DNA from 2 places in the Nocardioides exalbidus genome. Region 1 is predicted to be linked to the other one. Evidence: predicted binding sites of a transcription regulator. Region 1 holds the regulator's gene; the other holds the start of a gene.

Region 1 (7,588 bases):
CGCGACGGCCAGGTCCAGATGGCGACCGAGGTCGCGGAGGCGATGGAGGACGGCCGCCACCTGCTCGTCCAGGCCGGGACCGGCACCGGCAAGTCGCTGGGCTACCTCGTCCCGGCGATGCTGCACGACAAGCGCGTCGTGGTCGCCACCGCGACCCTGGCCCTCCAGCACCAGCTCGTCGAGCGCGACCTACCCCGGCTGGTCGAGGCGGTCAAGGACGTGCCCGGCCTCGACACGTCCTACGCCGTCCTCAAGGGCCGCTCCAACTACGCCTGCCTCCACCGGATCCGCGCCGGGGTCCCCGACGACCAGGGCACGTTGGTCGACGTCCCCATGGGCTCGATGGCCGAGAAGGTCCTCGAGCTGCGGGCGTGGGCCGAGGAGGAGTCCGAGCAGAAGGGCAGCGGTGAGCGCGACAACGCCCCGCGCCACACCGACCGCGAGTGGCGCCAGGTCTCGGTCAGCCACCGCGAGTGCCTCGGTGCCGCGAAGTGCCCCTTCGGCGCGGAGTGCTTCGCCGAGCTCGCGCGTGAGAAGGCGCAGCGCAGCCACCTGATCGTCACCAACCACTCGCTCCTCGCGATCGACGCGATCGAGGAGGTGCCGATGATCCCCGACTACGACACCGTCGTCATCGACGAGGCGCACGAGCTGACCGCCCGCGTCACCCAGGCCGCGACCGACGAGCTCGCGGCCGCCGACATCGAGCGCGCCGCCCGGCGCTCGAGCCGCTGGACCGCCGACGCGGACGGCGATCCGGCGGGCGACCTCGAGGACGCCGCCCAGCAGCTGGCCGAGGCGTTCGAGGCGACGCCGCCCGGGCGGATCGACCAGGTCTCGCAGCAGCTGTCCGACGCCCTGGTGCTCGTCCGTGACGCCGCGCGCGCCTGCCTGTCGGCGTACCCCCGCGAGTCCGGTGGCGGTGGCGGCGAGGGCGATGCCGGGCGCACCCAGGCCAGGGGCATGGTGCAGGAGGTGTTCGTCAACGCCGAGCGGATGGCCGCCGGCTCGCAGGCCGACGTGCTGTGGCTCGGCGAGGCGCGCGACCGGTTCCCGGCGCGGCTGCACGTCGCGCCGCTCCAGGTCTGGGGCCCGATGCGCGACAAGCTGCTCACCGACAAGACGGTCGTCTTCACCAGCGCCACGTTGATGCTCGGCGGCGAGTTCGGCGCGGTCGCCACCTCGCTCGGGCTCAAGCCCACTGAGCGGATCGGCCACCAGGTCGCGACCACCGACGCCGACGACGCGCTGCCCTGGAAGGGCATCGACGTCGGCTCGCCCTTCGACTACGGCCAGCAGTCGATCCTCTACGTCGCCCGCCACCTGCCGCAGCCCGGCCGCGACGGCCTCGGACAGGCGCAGCTCGACGAGATCTGCGAGCTCGTCGACTCCCTCGACGGTCGCACGCTCGGGCTGTTCTCGTCCCGACGCGCCGCGGAGACCGCGGCCGAGGCGGTGCGTGCCCGGCTGCCCCACCTGACCACGCTCGCGCAGGGCGACGCGCAGCTTCCCGAGCTCGCCAAGCAGTTCGTCGAGGATCCCCACACCTGCCTGTTCGGCACGCTGTCGCTGTGGCAGGGCCTCGACGTCCCGGGCGACACCTGCCAGCTCGTGATCATCGACCGGATCCCCTTCCCGCGCCCTGACGACCCGCTGATGTCCGCGCGGCAGAAGGCGGCCGACCAGGCCGGTGGCAACGGCTTCATGCAGGTCGCCGCGACCCACGCCGCGCTGCTGATGGCGCAGGGCGCCGGACGCCTGATCCGCACCACCACCGACCGCGGCATCGTCGCCGTCCTCGACCCGCGCCTCGAGACGGCGCGCTACGGACGGTTCCTCAAGGCCTCCCTGCCGCCGATGTGGTCGACGACCGACCCGGCGCTGGTGCGCCAGGCGCTGTCGAGGCTGGGTCAGGCGAAGAGCGCGTAGGCGATCACGCCGACGACGACGAGGATCGCGACGAGGATCAGGTAGAGGGCGGGTCCGCCCGAGCTCACCTCGGTGATCGCGGACGACCTCGTCGGCTCGTACGACGACCGCGCGGGCGCCGCCTGCGGCTGCGGCGCCGACACCGGCTGCGGGGCGGCCTGCGGATGCGGCTGCGCCTCGGGCGCGGGTCCGGGGACCGGAGGCGCCTGCTCGGGCGGCGCGCCTCCTGACGCGCGTCGGGCGGTCTCCGCGGCGGCGAGGTCCAGCCAGGTGTCGACCTCGCCGATGTCGTACCCCTGGCGCAGCCGCACCGGGGTGAAGCGCAGGTCAGTGATCCGCTCGGCGCCGAAGCGCGGCTCGGCGAGCTCGAGGTTCTCGAAGATCAGGTCGATGGCCTGGTCGACCTCCTGCATGTCGTAGCCCTCGCGCAGCGAGGTGGTCGAGAAGCGCGGGCGGTCGAGCGTCATCATGCCTCCACGTCGGTCGGGTAGCCGAAGAGCTGGTAGTCGCGGCGGTACATCCGTGCCACGAGGTCGCGCAGCTCGGCCGACACCTGGCGGTCGCGGCCGCCGGGTGCGGTCTGGTTCTTCGGAGCGGTGGGCACGGCCGGCGCCCCGATCCGCTCGCACACCTCGGCGAAGTCGCGGTCGAAGGTCTCGAGCCGGCCGACGAAGTCGACGCGGTTGAGGTCGATCATCCGGCTCTGGAGCGTCAGGTGCTGGTCGGTGCCCGGCACCGCGCCGAGGTCGTGGGTCGCGGTCCACGCGGCGAACTCCTCGATCACCTGCATCCGCGCGTGCGTCGCCGGGTCGAAGTCGTAGTAGTTGTTGTCCACGACCTTGTCGTGCCACGCCGACACGAAGCGGTCGAGCGGGTCGCGGACGAACGCGAACGTGAAGTAGTCGGCGTACGACTCCCACGGGTAGCGGATCCGCATGGCGTGGTCGACGTCGAGGACCACGCCGTTGCTCTCGCAGTGGTGCCGGATCGTGCGCGTGGCGACCTTCGCCACGCGGTACCAGACGAACCGGTGCGAGTGGCTGATCGTGAGGTTGTACGCCAGGGGGCTGAGCCAGCCGGACTCCTCGCCGGCGGTCGCGAGCCGGTCGAGCTCCGCCTCACCGGGCGGCGTGAGCCGGCGCCGGTTGCCGGGTCGGGTGCGGAACAGCTCGGGATCAGGTCGCGACATCGCCGCTCAGCCTAGGCGGTTGAGCAGCCCCGCGTGGAACGAACGAGGCGCATCGAGACCCCGACCGGTCAGCCGAACGCGATCCGCCCTCGCAGCGCCTCCGGGTCGGCGACCGGCTCGTCCTTGGTCTCGGCGATGAGCTCGCGCGCCTGGTCGACGCTGTCCCACACGTTCCACAGCAGCACGCCGCGCACGTGCCCGGACTTCAGGTAGTAGACGACGCCGGTGCCGACCTCGCCGTCCTTCCAGTCCTCGACCAGGTCGAGGTCGCTCTTCGTCTCGCCGACGGCCTCGTAGCCGTGGTCGAGGATGTCGGACCAGAAGAAGGGCGTGTAGTCGTAGGTCTCGTCGCTGCCGGTCATGGCCTTGCCGGCGGCCTCACCGGACTTCTCGGCGTGGTCGACGTGCTCGACGCGACGACGGCCGAGCAGCGCGTCGTCGTACGCCGCCACGTCGCCCGCGGCCCACACGTCCTCGGCGCTGGTGCGCAGGTGCTCGTCGACGACGATGCCGTTGTCGACCTCGAGCCCCGCAGCGTCCGCCAGACCGGTGCGGGGGAGCACCCCGACGCCGATGACCGCGCCGTCGGCAGTGATGTCGGTGCCGTCCTCGAGGCTGATCCGGACGCCGCCGTCCTCCTCCTGCCCACCCTCGACCGAGCCGTGCACGATCGTGACGCCCTTGTCGGCGAAGGCCTTGGTCAGCGTCGCGGCCAGCGCGCGCGGGAACATCTGCTCCTGCACGTCCTCGAGGTCGAGCACGAGCGTGACGGTCACGCCGTTCTGCACGAGGGCGGAGGTGATCTCCGACCCGATGTAGCCACCGCCGACGACCACGACGTGGCTGCCCTCCCCGGCGAACGCGCGCAGCCGCTCGTAGTCCGCGGCCGTGCGGTAGTAGACCACCCGCGGGCCGGGGTCGATGCCGAGCACGCGCGGCTCGGCGCCGGTGGCGAGCAGCAGCTTGCCGTAGGACACCGACGTCCCGTCAGCCAGGCGTACGACGTGCGCGCCCGGATCGATCTCCGTCACGGTCGTGTCGGTGACCAGGTCGACCGCGTCGTCCTCGTCGAGGTCGCCGGCCAGGTCGGAGTCGGCGAGCGTCTTGTCGTCGTCGAGCCAGAGGTCCTTGGACAGGTCCGGGCGGTAGAGCGGCCTCGCGGGCTCGGACCCGAGCACGGCGATCGTGCCGCCCCCGTCCCCGGACCGGATCCCCTTCACTGCACTGGCAGCGGTGACGCCTGCTCCGACGATGACGTAGTCGTACGACTCCTTGATGGCGCTCATCTGGCCATCGTGTCCGGCGGATACGGCCGTTTCAACGCACGAACGGGTGGACACCCGTGGAGGTGTCCACCCGTGCGATGGTTGAGCAGGGCGCCCCGCGCCCGTGTCGAGACCCAGCTCAGATGCTGCGCAGGACCGCCGTCACAACGCCGAGGATCGTGGCGTTGTCACCCGGGATCGGGTCGTACGCGGTGTTGTGCGGCAGCAGCCAGACGTGGCCGTCCTTGCGCTGGAACGTCTTGACGGTGGCCTCGCCCTCGATCATCGCGGCGACGATCTGGCCGTTCTCGGCCGTCTGCTCCTGGCGGATGACGACGTAGTCGCCGTTGCAGATGGCCGCGTCGACCATCGAGTCACCGGAGACCTCGAGGAGGAAGAGCGTGCCGTCGCCGACGAGCTGCTTGGGCAGCGGAAAGACGTCGGTGACCTGCTCCTCGGCGAGGATCGGGCCACCGGCGGCGATGCGGCCCACGACGGGGATGTTGACCGCGGTCGGCGAGACGTCGCCGATGCCGGTCTCGTCGACGCTCGACTCGTCGCCGCTGGAGATCGAGCGACGGGCGGCCATCACCTCGGGCAGGAACACCTCGAGGGCGCGCGGACGGTTGGGGTCGCGCTTGAGGAAGCCCTTGCTCTCGAGCACGCGCAGCTGGTGGGCGACGCTCGAGGAGGAGGTCAGGCCGACGGCCTGGCCGATCTCGCGCATCGACGGCGGGTAGCCCTTGGACTCGATGGAGTCCTTGATGGTCGCGAGCACGCGCTGCTGGCGCGGGGTCAGGCCCGTCGCGTCCGGGGGACCGTCGGGCATCTCGATGACGTTCTTGTCGTCTGACTTGGCCATCTGTGGAACCTCTCGACGCATGTCTGGACGGGCTGGTGGTGCGACTGCCGGACCAGGCCGGCTGTGCGAGCACCGTAGCCCGAACCGAGGGGCGTGATCAAACATCTGTTCGAAGCCGCGTGTCGCGCGAGACCGGTGGCGACACGCCGAACATTTGTTCAACAGGGGTCTTGCATCGTTCGAACACGTGCTCTAACGTCGTACACCTGTTCGATCGAACGTCTGATCGACAACCACCCACTGTCGGTGGCTGTCGCTAGACATTCCTCCGACAACTTCCACCCGGCTGATCTTCCCCAGGAGGCCACACCATGAGCACCCTCAGCCTTTCTCCGGTCTTCACCGCCAGCCCCGCCACCGCTCGCCCGCGTTCGACCGTGCGGCTGACGCGACGTGGCCGGCTCGTCGTCTTCCTGACGTCGCTCTTCCTCGTCCTCGGCGTGGCGATCATGCTGGCCGGCGGTGCCGTCGGCACCGACTCGGCCGGCCAGCCCGTGCCGACCGAGGTCGTCCAGGTCGCCCCCGGCGACACCCTCTGGGGCATCGCCAGCGACATCGCCACCGAAGGTGACGTCCGCGGGATGATGACCCAGATCGAGCGGCTCAACGCCCTCGACTCCGCCAGCCTCACGGCTGGCCAGAAGCTCCGCGTCCCGGTCGTCACCGAGTAGGCGCAGAGGCCTCCATCAGCCGCTTCGACCCCGGCTGGTGGACCAAGGGGAAGGCGAGGGGCGGGCCATGTGCCCGCCCCTCGGCGCATTTCGGTTTGTCCACAGGCTTTGCCGACGCACTGGTTCGAGACGCTCCGTCATGGGTAACTTGACTGCGTTCAACGCTCTCGGGAAGGCCCACTCGATGCACGTACGCCGCGCCCTCGCGCTCGCCCTGGTCGCACCCCTGCTCCTCGCCGGGTGCTCCGACGACCCCGAGCCCAAGCCGAAGATGCCGGAGACGTCGACCTCGACGCCCACGGATGAGCCGACGGAGACCGAGACGCCTGAGGCCGAGAGCGCGGAGGAGTTCATCCGGCGCTGGGTGAAGGCGGGCGACGAGATGCAGGTGACTGGGGACACCGCCGAGTACGACGCCATGACGCCAAAGTGCTCGCCTTGTCAGGCGTTCGTCGACAACGTGAGCGAGGTGTACGCCGCCGGTGGAAGCGCCGAGTTCGCCGGTTCGACCATCGTGAGCATCAAGCAACTCGGCAAGACGCCTCCCACCTTCAACCTCACGAAAGATCTACCCGACACGGTCATCTCGCGACCGGGTGAGGCCCCGGAAACCCTGCCGGGAGGGCGCACCACGCTGAGAGTCACGCTTGGCAAGGCATCGGGCAATTGGGTCGTGACCCACTTTGGAATCCTGTGAAGCCCTTTCATGCACTCCGAGCCCTCGTGCTGGTGGCTGCCCTGCTCATCACTCCAGCTGTTTCGAGTCCAGCTTCTGCCGAGCCATCGCCATGCATCACCGTTGGGTGGGAACAGGCAGATGCCGAATGCCAGTGGACGTATGCCGACTACAGCTCGAGTTCCGGCTCCGGAGATGGGCACACGTGGGTCGTCACGATCCAGTGCAGCAATGGCGGCATCTGCGCTGAGCACGTCGAGTGTCTCGAGAACGGGGAGGAGGGCTTCGTCCACGACGTCTACATGGATGGCACCGACGTCGGCGACGTCTGCGTACCCGAGAGCCAAGTGGAGGAGGTCAACATCGCCGAGCTTGCTATCCGCGAGTTCAAGCGCCTGACGTGGCCCTCGTCCGAGCTCGTCGTCCAACCGCCCGGCGGCAAGACACTGGTCAACCTCGAGACGAACTTCTACACGACCAACGACCAGGTCAGCACGCGGACCGTCACGCTGGCCGGTCGCCGCGTCGAGATCCGTGCGATGCCGTCGTACACCTTCAAGTTCGGCGACGGTCAGAGCACGGCGACGACCAACCCGGGTCGCCCGCACCCGAATCTCGACGTCACCCACGTCTACCTGGCGACCGGCGACGTCGTGGTCAGCGTCGACACCACGTACGCGGGCCAGTTCCGGATCGGCGACGGCGACTGGCAGTCGATCCCGGACGCGCTCACCGTCGCCGGCGCCGGCTCGGACCTCCGGGTCGTCGAGGCGCTGCCCCAGCTCGTCATCCGCTGAGCGCGACGTCCTCGAGCGGACGCCGCGCTAGCGAGCCGCGCGCTTCCCGCCGACCGGCCGAGGAGCAGGAGCGGGGGAGTCGGGGGCCGAGGTGACCCCCAGGGCCCGCATCATCCGGGCGACCAGCAGCAGCCCCACGAAGAGGCACGCGATCGCGCCGAGGCAGGCGAGGGCCATGAAGCCCCAGGCGCCTGAGCTG
Region 2 (7,588 bases), 3.6 Mb from region 1:
GATGACCTGGACCGTGTGGCCGAGCTCGGCCAGCGGAACGGCGAACCCTCCGGTGCCGCCGCCGATGTCGACGATGCGGGCGTGCTCGCTGCCGTCGGCCTCGAGGAGCTGGCGCACGCCGTCCCAGACCACGCCGGCGCGGACGGACTGGCGACGGTCGCTGGCAGAGGGCTGGGCCATGCGGGCAACCCTAGTGGCAGGCCGGTGCGCGACCGGCAGGCCGTCATCCCGGGCTCCCAGGGCTGCGGTGCCACAGGTGGCGCGCGACGTCCCGCACCGCGTCGCCGGCGGGCCGGACGTCGGCGTAGGGCGAGAGCTGGAAGCCGCTGCTGTGGACCAGCACGCGACGGTGCGGCGGCTCCTCGGCCACCGCTTCGTGGCGACGCGTGAGCTCGGCGCGGACGAGGTCGACGCCTTCCTCGGTCGTGCGGGCGCGCTGCCAGAGCGCGTGGAGCAGCGGCAGCTCCCAGGCGCCGGTGGCCCGGACGGAGACGCCGCGGCGTCCCGTGCGGCGCAGCTCGCCGCGCACGAGCAGCAGCCACGACGAGAAGACGGTGGCGGCGTAGGGACCCTGGGCGTCCTCGAAGAACGTCGCGTCGACCGGGCCGGTGCCGTCGTCGACGGTCAGGAAGACCACGCGGCGCCCGGACCGGATCGGCGGGGTCTGGGTGGCGACCTTGACCCCCGCGACCAGCAGCTCGGACCGGCTGCGGCGCTGCAGCAGGTCGCGGCTGCGGGTGACGCCGAGCGCGTCGAGGAACGGGTCGTAGCCGGCGATAGCGTGCTGGCTGACGTCGAGGCCGAGGATCTCCAGCTCGGCGCGCATCCGCTCCACGCTGGTCATCTCCGGCAGCCCCGTCGGCCGCTCCCCCGGCTCGCCGGGCTCGTCGCCGAGGCGGAGGGTGAGCTGCACCGACTCGGCCTCGACGACCGGGCGGCTCGCCCGCGACTGTGCGGCGGCTCGTGCCCAGACACCTCCGTCGGCCAGCGCGTGCCGCTCCGTGGAGTCGGCGGCGGCCCGCGTCGTGGGGTCGGAGCTGTTGCGCCGCGCGGCCTCGGCGGCCGTGACGGTGGCCGGGAGCGGAGCGCGGCCACGGGACAGGCCGCGGGCGCGCGAGGCCCGCTCCAGCGAGCGCGCGTGCAGGTCGAGCTCGGCGACCTGGAGCAGCAGGTCGCGCCGGGTCACCCTGCCCCGGCGGGTGAGCGTGCGATCGCCGGAGCCGATGCCGTAGACCCCGTCGAACCCGCCCGCCAGCACCAGCCGCTCGAGGATCGGCCGCGACACCCGCGCCCGGTGGAAGAAGTCGGACAGCGAGACGTAGGGGGCGCCGTCGCGGGCCTCGACGATCCGCGCGACCTCGGCCTCGCTGATCCCCTTGACGTCGGTGAGCGAGAGCCGGATCGCGTGCCCCTCCTCGGAGGCGCCGCGCTCGACGGCGTAGTGCGACCCGCTGGCGTTGACGTCGAGCCCGAGCACTCCCACGCCGAGCTGGCGCGCGTCGTCGAGGATCAGGCGCTTGGGGTACATGCCCGGGTCGTGGGTGAGCACGCCCGCCAGGAAGTGGGCCGGCCAGTGCGCCTTGAGCCAGGCGGACTGGTAGGTCGGGAGCGCGAACGCAGCCGCATGGGCCTTGCAGAAGCCGAACGACGCGAACGCCTCCAGGATCGTCCAGACCTGCGCGACGACCGGCTCGGCGTAGTCGCGCGCGGCGGCGCGGGCGAAGAACCAGGTCTTCGTGGTGGCCATCCCCGAGGTCGTGCCGAGCGTCCGGCGCACCTCGTCGGCCTCGTCGTTGAGGACCCCGGCGAACCGGGCGATGATCTCGATGACCTGCTCGTGGAAGACGACCACGCCGCGGGTGCCCGCGAGGATCGGACGCAGGTCGTCGTGGAGGTAGTGGGGCTCGGTCCACCCGTGCTTGGCCTCGAGGTAGGGGGTGACCATGTCGCTCTGGACCGGGCCGGGCCGGAACAGCGAGATGTCGGTGATGATGTCGTCGAAGGACTCGATGCCGGACTTGCCGACGAGCTCGCGCTGGCCCGGTGACTCGATCTGGAAGACGCCGAGGGTCTTCGCCGAGCTGATCAGGTCGTAGGTCGTGGTGTCGTCGAAGGGCACCTGCACCTCGTCGTCGAGGTCGAGCTCGACGCCGTCGACGCGGGAGATCTCGGCGACGGCGTGGGCCATCGCCGACTGCATCCTGATGCCGAGGACGTCCAGCTTGAGCAGGCCCAGGTCCTCGACGTCGTCCTTGTCGAACTGGCTCATCGGGAAGCCCGCCCACGAGGCCTCGACCGGCGTGCGGTCGAGCAGTGTGGCGTCGGAGAGCAGCACGCCGCACGGGTGCATGGCGATGTGGCGGGGCAGTCCGTCGAGCCGCTCGACGAGGCCGAAGAAGTGGTCGAGCGCTCCGTCACCCAGTCCGCTGGCCCGCAGCTCGGGCAGGTCGCGCAGCGCCATCCGGGCATCGCGGGCGCGGATGTGCGGGAAGGCCTTGGCGATCGCGTCGACCTCGCCGGGCGGCATGCCGAGCGCGGCACCGACGTCGCGGACGGCGTGGCGCACGCGGTAGGTGTCCATCATCGAGACCGCCGCGCACCGCTCGCCCCCGAAGCGGTCGAGGATCGCGCGGTAGACCTCCTCGCGCCGCGCGGACTCGACGTCGATGTCGACGTCCGGCAGCGAGACCCGCAACGGCGAGAGGAACCGCTCCATCAGCAGCCCGTGGCGGATCGGGTCGACCCCGGAGACGCCGAGGAGGTAGTTGACGACGCTGCCGGCACCCGACCCCCGCGCCGCGCGCCGGATGCCCATCGCGCCGATCAGGTCGGTGACGTCGGCCACGGTGAGGAAGTAGGACGCGTAGCCCAGCGTCGCGATGATCTCGAGCTCGTCGTCGATGCGCTTCCACACGACCTGCATCGGGCCGTTGCCGTAGCGCCACCCGATCGCCGCCTCGCACCGGTGGCGCAGCAGGGCATCGGCGCGCTGCTGTCGAGACGTCGTTCGCCCGTCATCGCGGGACGCGAGCAGGCTCGCCCCTCGCGCCAGCTCGAGCTCGGGGAGGTGCACCTCGCCGATGCCGAGGTCGGCGCGCGGGTCGAGCGCGCACCGGTCGGCGACCAGCCGGGTGCGGGCGAGAAGGCGCCCGGCCTCGACCTCGCCGTCACCGAGCCCGGCCAGACGGCAGACCTCCTCGGCGACCTCCTGCATCTGCTTGCCGGACTTGAGGAAGCCCTCGGCGTTGCCGCGCACACCCGCGGGACCAACGTCGCGGAGGCTGGCCGAGCCCATCGGCACGAGCCGCCGGGCGGCGTCGAGGACGTCGATGGTCGGGGCGTCGAGGCGGTCGGCGTAGCGGACGGCGTTGGTCAGCACGGTCGTGAGGCCGGCCGTCCGGGCGATGCCGGCCATCCGGGCGGCGTGCGGCGCGGTGCCCGGTCCCCACTCCCCGCGGCGACCGCCGAGTCGGTGCGAGACCAGCTCGACGACGACGTTGCCGGCCGGCGCGACGGTGAGCCACGGCGCGATCGCCGCGAGCCCGAGGTCGTCGCGCCGTCGGGTGGCGGCGAGGCCGAGCTCGGAGGACGGGCCGAGCAGCACGAGCACGTCGCCGCCGCCGAGCCAGGGCGCCAGCACCTCGAGCGTCGCGACGGGACGACCGCGCTCGCCGGACAGGTGGACGGCCGACACCATCCGGCACAGCGCCGCCCACCCGGCCCGCCCGCTGGCCAGGAACGTCACCCGGGGATGGCCGCCCTGCTCGGGTGAGGTGTCGCGCAGGGCCCCGCCCCGCGCCGGCGTACGACGACGGGCGGCGCCGCCGCCATCGCGACCCGGACCTCCGAGCGCACCCGTCGACGCCACCGCGAGGTCGACGCCGAGCACCGGCCGGATGCCGGCACGCTGGGCGGCCCGCACGAACCGGACGGCGCCGTAGACGCCGTCGCGGTCCGTGAGGGCCAGGGTGTCCATCCCCTGCTCCGCGGCCCGCTCCACCAGCGTGTGCGGGTGGGAGGCGCCGTATTGCAAGGAGAAGCCCGAGGCGACGTGGAGGTGGACGAACGGGTCCGACACCTCGACCGCGCTCAGGCGACGCTGGCGTGGGGCACGAGGCCGAGCGCCTGCTCGACCACCGCCAGGAACCGGTCGGCGTCGCGCACGAGGTCGTCGGCCTCGCGCTCGGTGACCGCGCGCGTCGAGCCCGCCTCCGCGGCGGCCCGCTTGGCGGCCCCCGCGGCGAAGAAGCTCGCCCACTCCGTCAGCTCGGGCGCGACCTCGGCGAGGAGCACCCACGCGTTCTTCTGGCGCCGCGCCCGCGGTGCCGGCCTCGCCCGGGCCGCGAGGAGCGCCGCCGCCGCACACAGCGCGGCGACGTGGGCACAGGCGTAGCGGGTGGGCACGTCGCGTGCCGTGATCGAGTCGCGCAGCGAGGTCGCCGAGCGCTCGAGGTAGGAGTGGGCGGTGGCCGGCAGCATGTGCGGGCTGGCGAAGAGGGTCTGGGGTGCGCCCGCCTGGTCCAGGTGGTTGGTCACGTCGCGGCCCTCAGTCCTGGCAGCCGACGAGCTGCCAGCGCCCGTCGGTCCAGTCGAAGGACAGGTCGAAGACGCCGTAGGTCTCCCGCTGGCTCTCCCGCTCGTCGACCGGGATCCCGCGGCCGGCCTCGACCCGCCAGAGCTCGCGCTCGGTGACCAGGTCGACCAGCGAGCCGCCGGCCTCCTCCTCGGCGCGGCCGCTCGCGCCCTGCCACCACGGACCGGTCTCGATCCAGTGCGCGACGACCGCGCGGACCTTCCAGAGCCGGCCACGCCACAGGAACTGCTCGGGGTCCTCCGCGTCGTCCCGTCGCACCTCGACGGGGTCGTCGTACTGCCTCATCGCGCCTCCTCAGCACATCCGTCGACCCCGGGCCGACCCGGGCGGAGGTGGGGGTCGAGGTCACCGCCACCCGGGTCGCATCGAACATTTGTTCGAACACCGAGAACGGTACTACCCGGCACCGACAGCCCGTCAAGGGAGACGGACCGGATCCCGAAGAACGGGTCAGACGTCGCGCAGGAAGACCGTGGTCTCGCGCCGCCAGAGCAGGAACGAGAGCACCAGTCCCTCGACGATGACGAGCGCCGAGAGCACGACGAAGATCGCCGGCAGGTGCGACTTGAGGGCCACCGCGCCGACGAGCACGCCGACGAAGGCCGTCGCGGTCAGCACGATCCGCGCCCAGCCGTGGCCCCCGAGGAGGAACGACCCGAGCACCATGGCGAGCAGGGTGAAGCCGACGAACGCCACGACCGACAGTGCGACGAAGCCGGGCACGATCGGGCTGTCGCGAAGCTGGTCGATCCCGCCCTGGGCGAGGATCTCCTGGGCGGACGGGTTGCCCCGCGCCCAGCCGAGGATCACGTCGTCGCGCAGCAGCCAGATCAGCACGGTGATCACGGCGGCGGTGGCGACGATCAGCATCAGCACCCGCACGCTGTTGACCACGGATCCGGGCAGGTCGCGCGCCATCGTGGAAACTCCCCTGTAGTGGTTGTCGGTGCTCGTCGTCGTCGTCGCTACGCTCACATCATGTCGACCGAGCACGCGTCCATCACCTCATTTCGAGATGAGCTCACCCGGCGTGGTGGCACCGGTGACGTGGTCATCCTGCCGGACAGCGCCCACACTGCGGCACTCGCCGCGGTGGCACTCGGCTGCGAGGTCGGCGCGATCGCCAACAGCCTGCTCTTCGACAGCGACGGCGAGCCGGTCCTGATCCTCACCTCGGGCGCCCACCGGGTGGACACGAAGGCGGTCGCCGAGCGGATCGGCGTGGCCCGGCTGAAGCGCGCCGACCCCGACTTCGTGCGCCGCCACACCGGCCAGGTGATCGGCGGCGTCTCCCCCCTCGACCACCCCGCGCCGGTCCGCACCTGGATCGACCCGTGGCTGCGGCAGCACGACGTCGTCTGGGCGGCCGCCGGCCACCCGGCCGCCGTGTTCTCGTCGACGTACGACGAGCTGCTGTCGATGACGGGCGCCGTCGAGGTGCAGGTCGACTGACGTGGACGCCCTGGCACTGACCTTCTCGAGCGGGTGGGCGAGCGGCATCAACACCTACCTCGTGGTCCTGGTGCTGGGCATCGCGGACCGCGCCGGCTCCTTCAGCGAGATCCCCGACGTGCTGGGGCGGTGGGACGTGCTGGCCGCGGCCGGCTTCCTCTACGCGATGGAGTTCATCGCCGACAAGATCCCCTACATCGACTCCACCTGGGACGCGATCTCCACTGCCATCCGCCCGACCGCCGGTGCGGTGATCGGCGTGCTGCTCGCGGGGGACGCGTCCTCGCTCGACCAGGCCGTGCTCGGTGTCGTCGGTGGCGGCACCGCGCTGCTCAGCCACCTCGCGAAGGCCGGCGGCCGGCTCGCGCTCAACTCCTCCCCGGAGCCCGTGACCAACGTCGTCGCGAGCCTCACCGAGGACGCCGCCGTCCTCGGCGTCGTCTGGTTCTCCCTGCAGCACCCGCAGGCGGCGGCCGCCGCCGCCGGCGTCCTGCTCCTGCTCGGCCTGGTGATGCTGCTCCTCGTCGGCCGCCTCGTCCGCCGGGGCTGGCGGCGGTGGAAGCAGAAGGAGCCTCTCCACCAGAGGGCGTGACCACGCCCTAGGGTTCCCCCGTGGCTCGAGTGGTGGTGGTCGGCGGCGGGTTCGGCGGCATGGCCGCGGCCGCACGGCTGGCCAAGCTGGGCCACGACGTGACGCTGCTCGAGCGCTCGGCCCGGCTCGGTGGCGCGCTGGGCAGCGTCGAGCAGGACGGTTTCGCCTGGGACGCCGGGCCGACGAGCACGCTCCTCCCGGCCGTCGTGCGCGACCTCTTCCGCAAGTCCGGCCGGCCGCTGGAGCGCGAGCTCGACCTGCAGCCGCTCGACCTCGTCCGCGAGCACCGCTTCGCCGACGACACGGTCCTCCGCCTCCCCGGCGGGTCGCGCGCGGCCCAGCTCGCGGCCGTCGACGAGCTCGGCCCGGGCCTCGGCGAGCAGTGGGTCGAGCACGTGGCGTCGTACGCCGACACGTGGGAGCTCCTGCGCAAGGAGTGGTTCGAGCGGCCCTACGACCCCGACGTCGCGCCGCGTGAGCTGACCGCGCTGCTCGACCGGCGCGAGTCACTGCACAAACGGCTGCGCCGGACCTTCCGCGACGAGCGGCTGCGCCTCGTCGCCGGCCACCGGCTGGTGATGGACGGCCACGGCCTGCGGGACGTCCCGGTGTTCGCGGGGGTCGATCTCTACCTCGAGCAGCGCTTCGGCGCGTGGACCGTCCCCGGCGGGCTCGCCGCGCTCGGGACGGCCATGGCCGACCGGCTCGCCCTGCGCGGCGTCACCGTCCACACGGGCACGGCCACGACCGACCTCGTCGTCCGCGACGGCCGGGTCGTGGCCGTGGCGGTCGCCGGCGGTGAGGTCGTGGCCGACCTCGCGGTCGTCGCGATCGACCCGCGCGGCCTCCCCGCGCTGGCGTCGTACGCCGCCCGGACGATGCCTGCCTTCCCGCCGGTCGTGACCCACCTCGGGCTCGAGGGCGACGTGCCCGACCTGCCGCACGAGGTG

Evidence for each region. The regulator LexA, encoded in region 1, represses DNA repair genes until DNA is damaged. The targets are predictions, from matches to a motif close to TCGAACANNTGTTCGA.
Region 2: the regulator LexA is predicted to act here: its motif matches at 4,960-4,975, upstream of BLV76_RS20645 (DUF6504 family protein).

What each region holds. Positions count from the first base shown of each region.
Region 1 covers NZ_FNRT01000002.1:614,932-622,519, reverse strand. Annotated here, with positions in the region: gene BLV76_RS03340 (ATP-dependent DNA helicase) at 1-1,929, shown strand, start outside; gene BLV76_RS22765 (DivIVA domain-containing protein) at 1,911-2,396, opposite strand; gene BLV76_RS03330 (sulfotransferase family 2 domain-containing protein) at 2,396-3,118, opposite strand; gene BLV76_RS03325 (NAD(P)/FAD-dependent oxidoreductase) at 3,187-4,404, opposite strand; gene lexA (transcriptional repressor LexA) at 4,523-5,245, opposite strand; gene BLV76_RS03315 (LysM peptidoglycan-binding domain-containing protein) at 5,557-5,916, shown strand; gene BLV76_RS03310 (hypothetical protein) at 6,101-6,613, shown strand; gene BLV76_RS03305 (hypothetical protein) at 6,895-7,389, shown strand; gene BLV76_RS03300 (hypothetical protein) at 7,417-7,588, opposite strand, start outside.
Region 2 covers NZ_FNRT01000002.1:4,248,016-4,255,603, forward strand. Annotated here, with positions in the region: gene BLV76_RS20630 (class I SAM-dependent methyltransferase) at 1-180, opposite strand, end outside; gene BLV76_RS20635 (DNA polymerase III subunit alpha) at 224-4,078, opposite strand; gene BLV76_RS20640 (SAV_6107 family HEPN domain-containing protein) at 4,090-4,536, opposite strand; gene BLV76_RS20645 (DUF6504 family protein) at 4,547-4,879, opposite strand; gene BLV76_RS20650 (hypothetical protein) at 5,045-5,512, opposite strand; gene BLV76_RS20655 (YbaK/EbsC family protein) at 5,573-6,046, shown strand; gene BLV76_RS20660 (DUF4126 domain-containing protein) at 6,048-6,638, shown strand; gene BLV76_RS20665 (phytoene desaturase family protein) at 6,659-7,588, shown strand, end outside.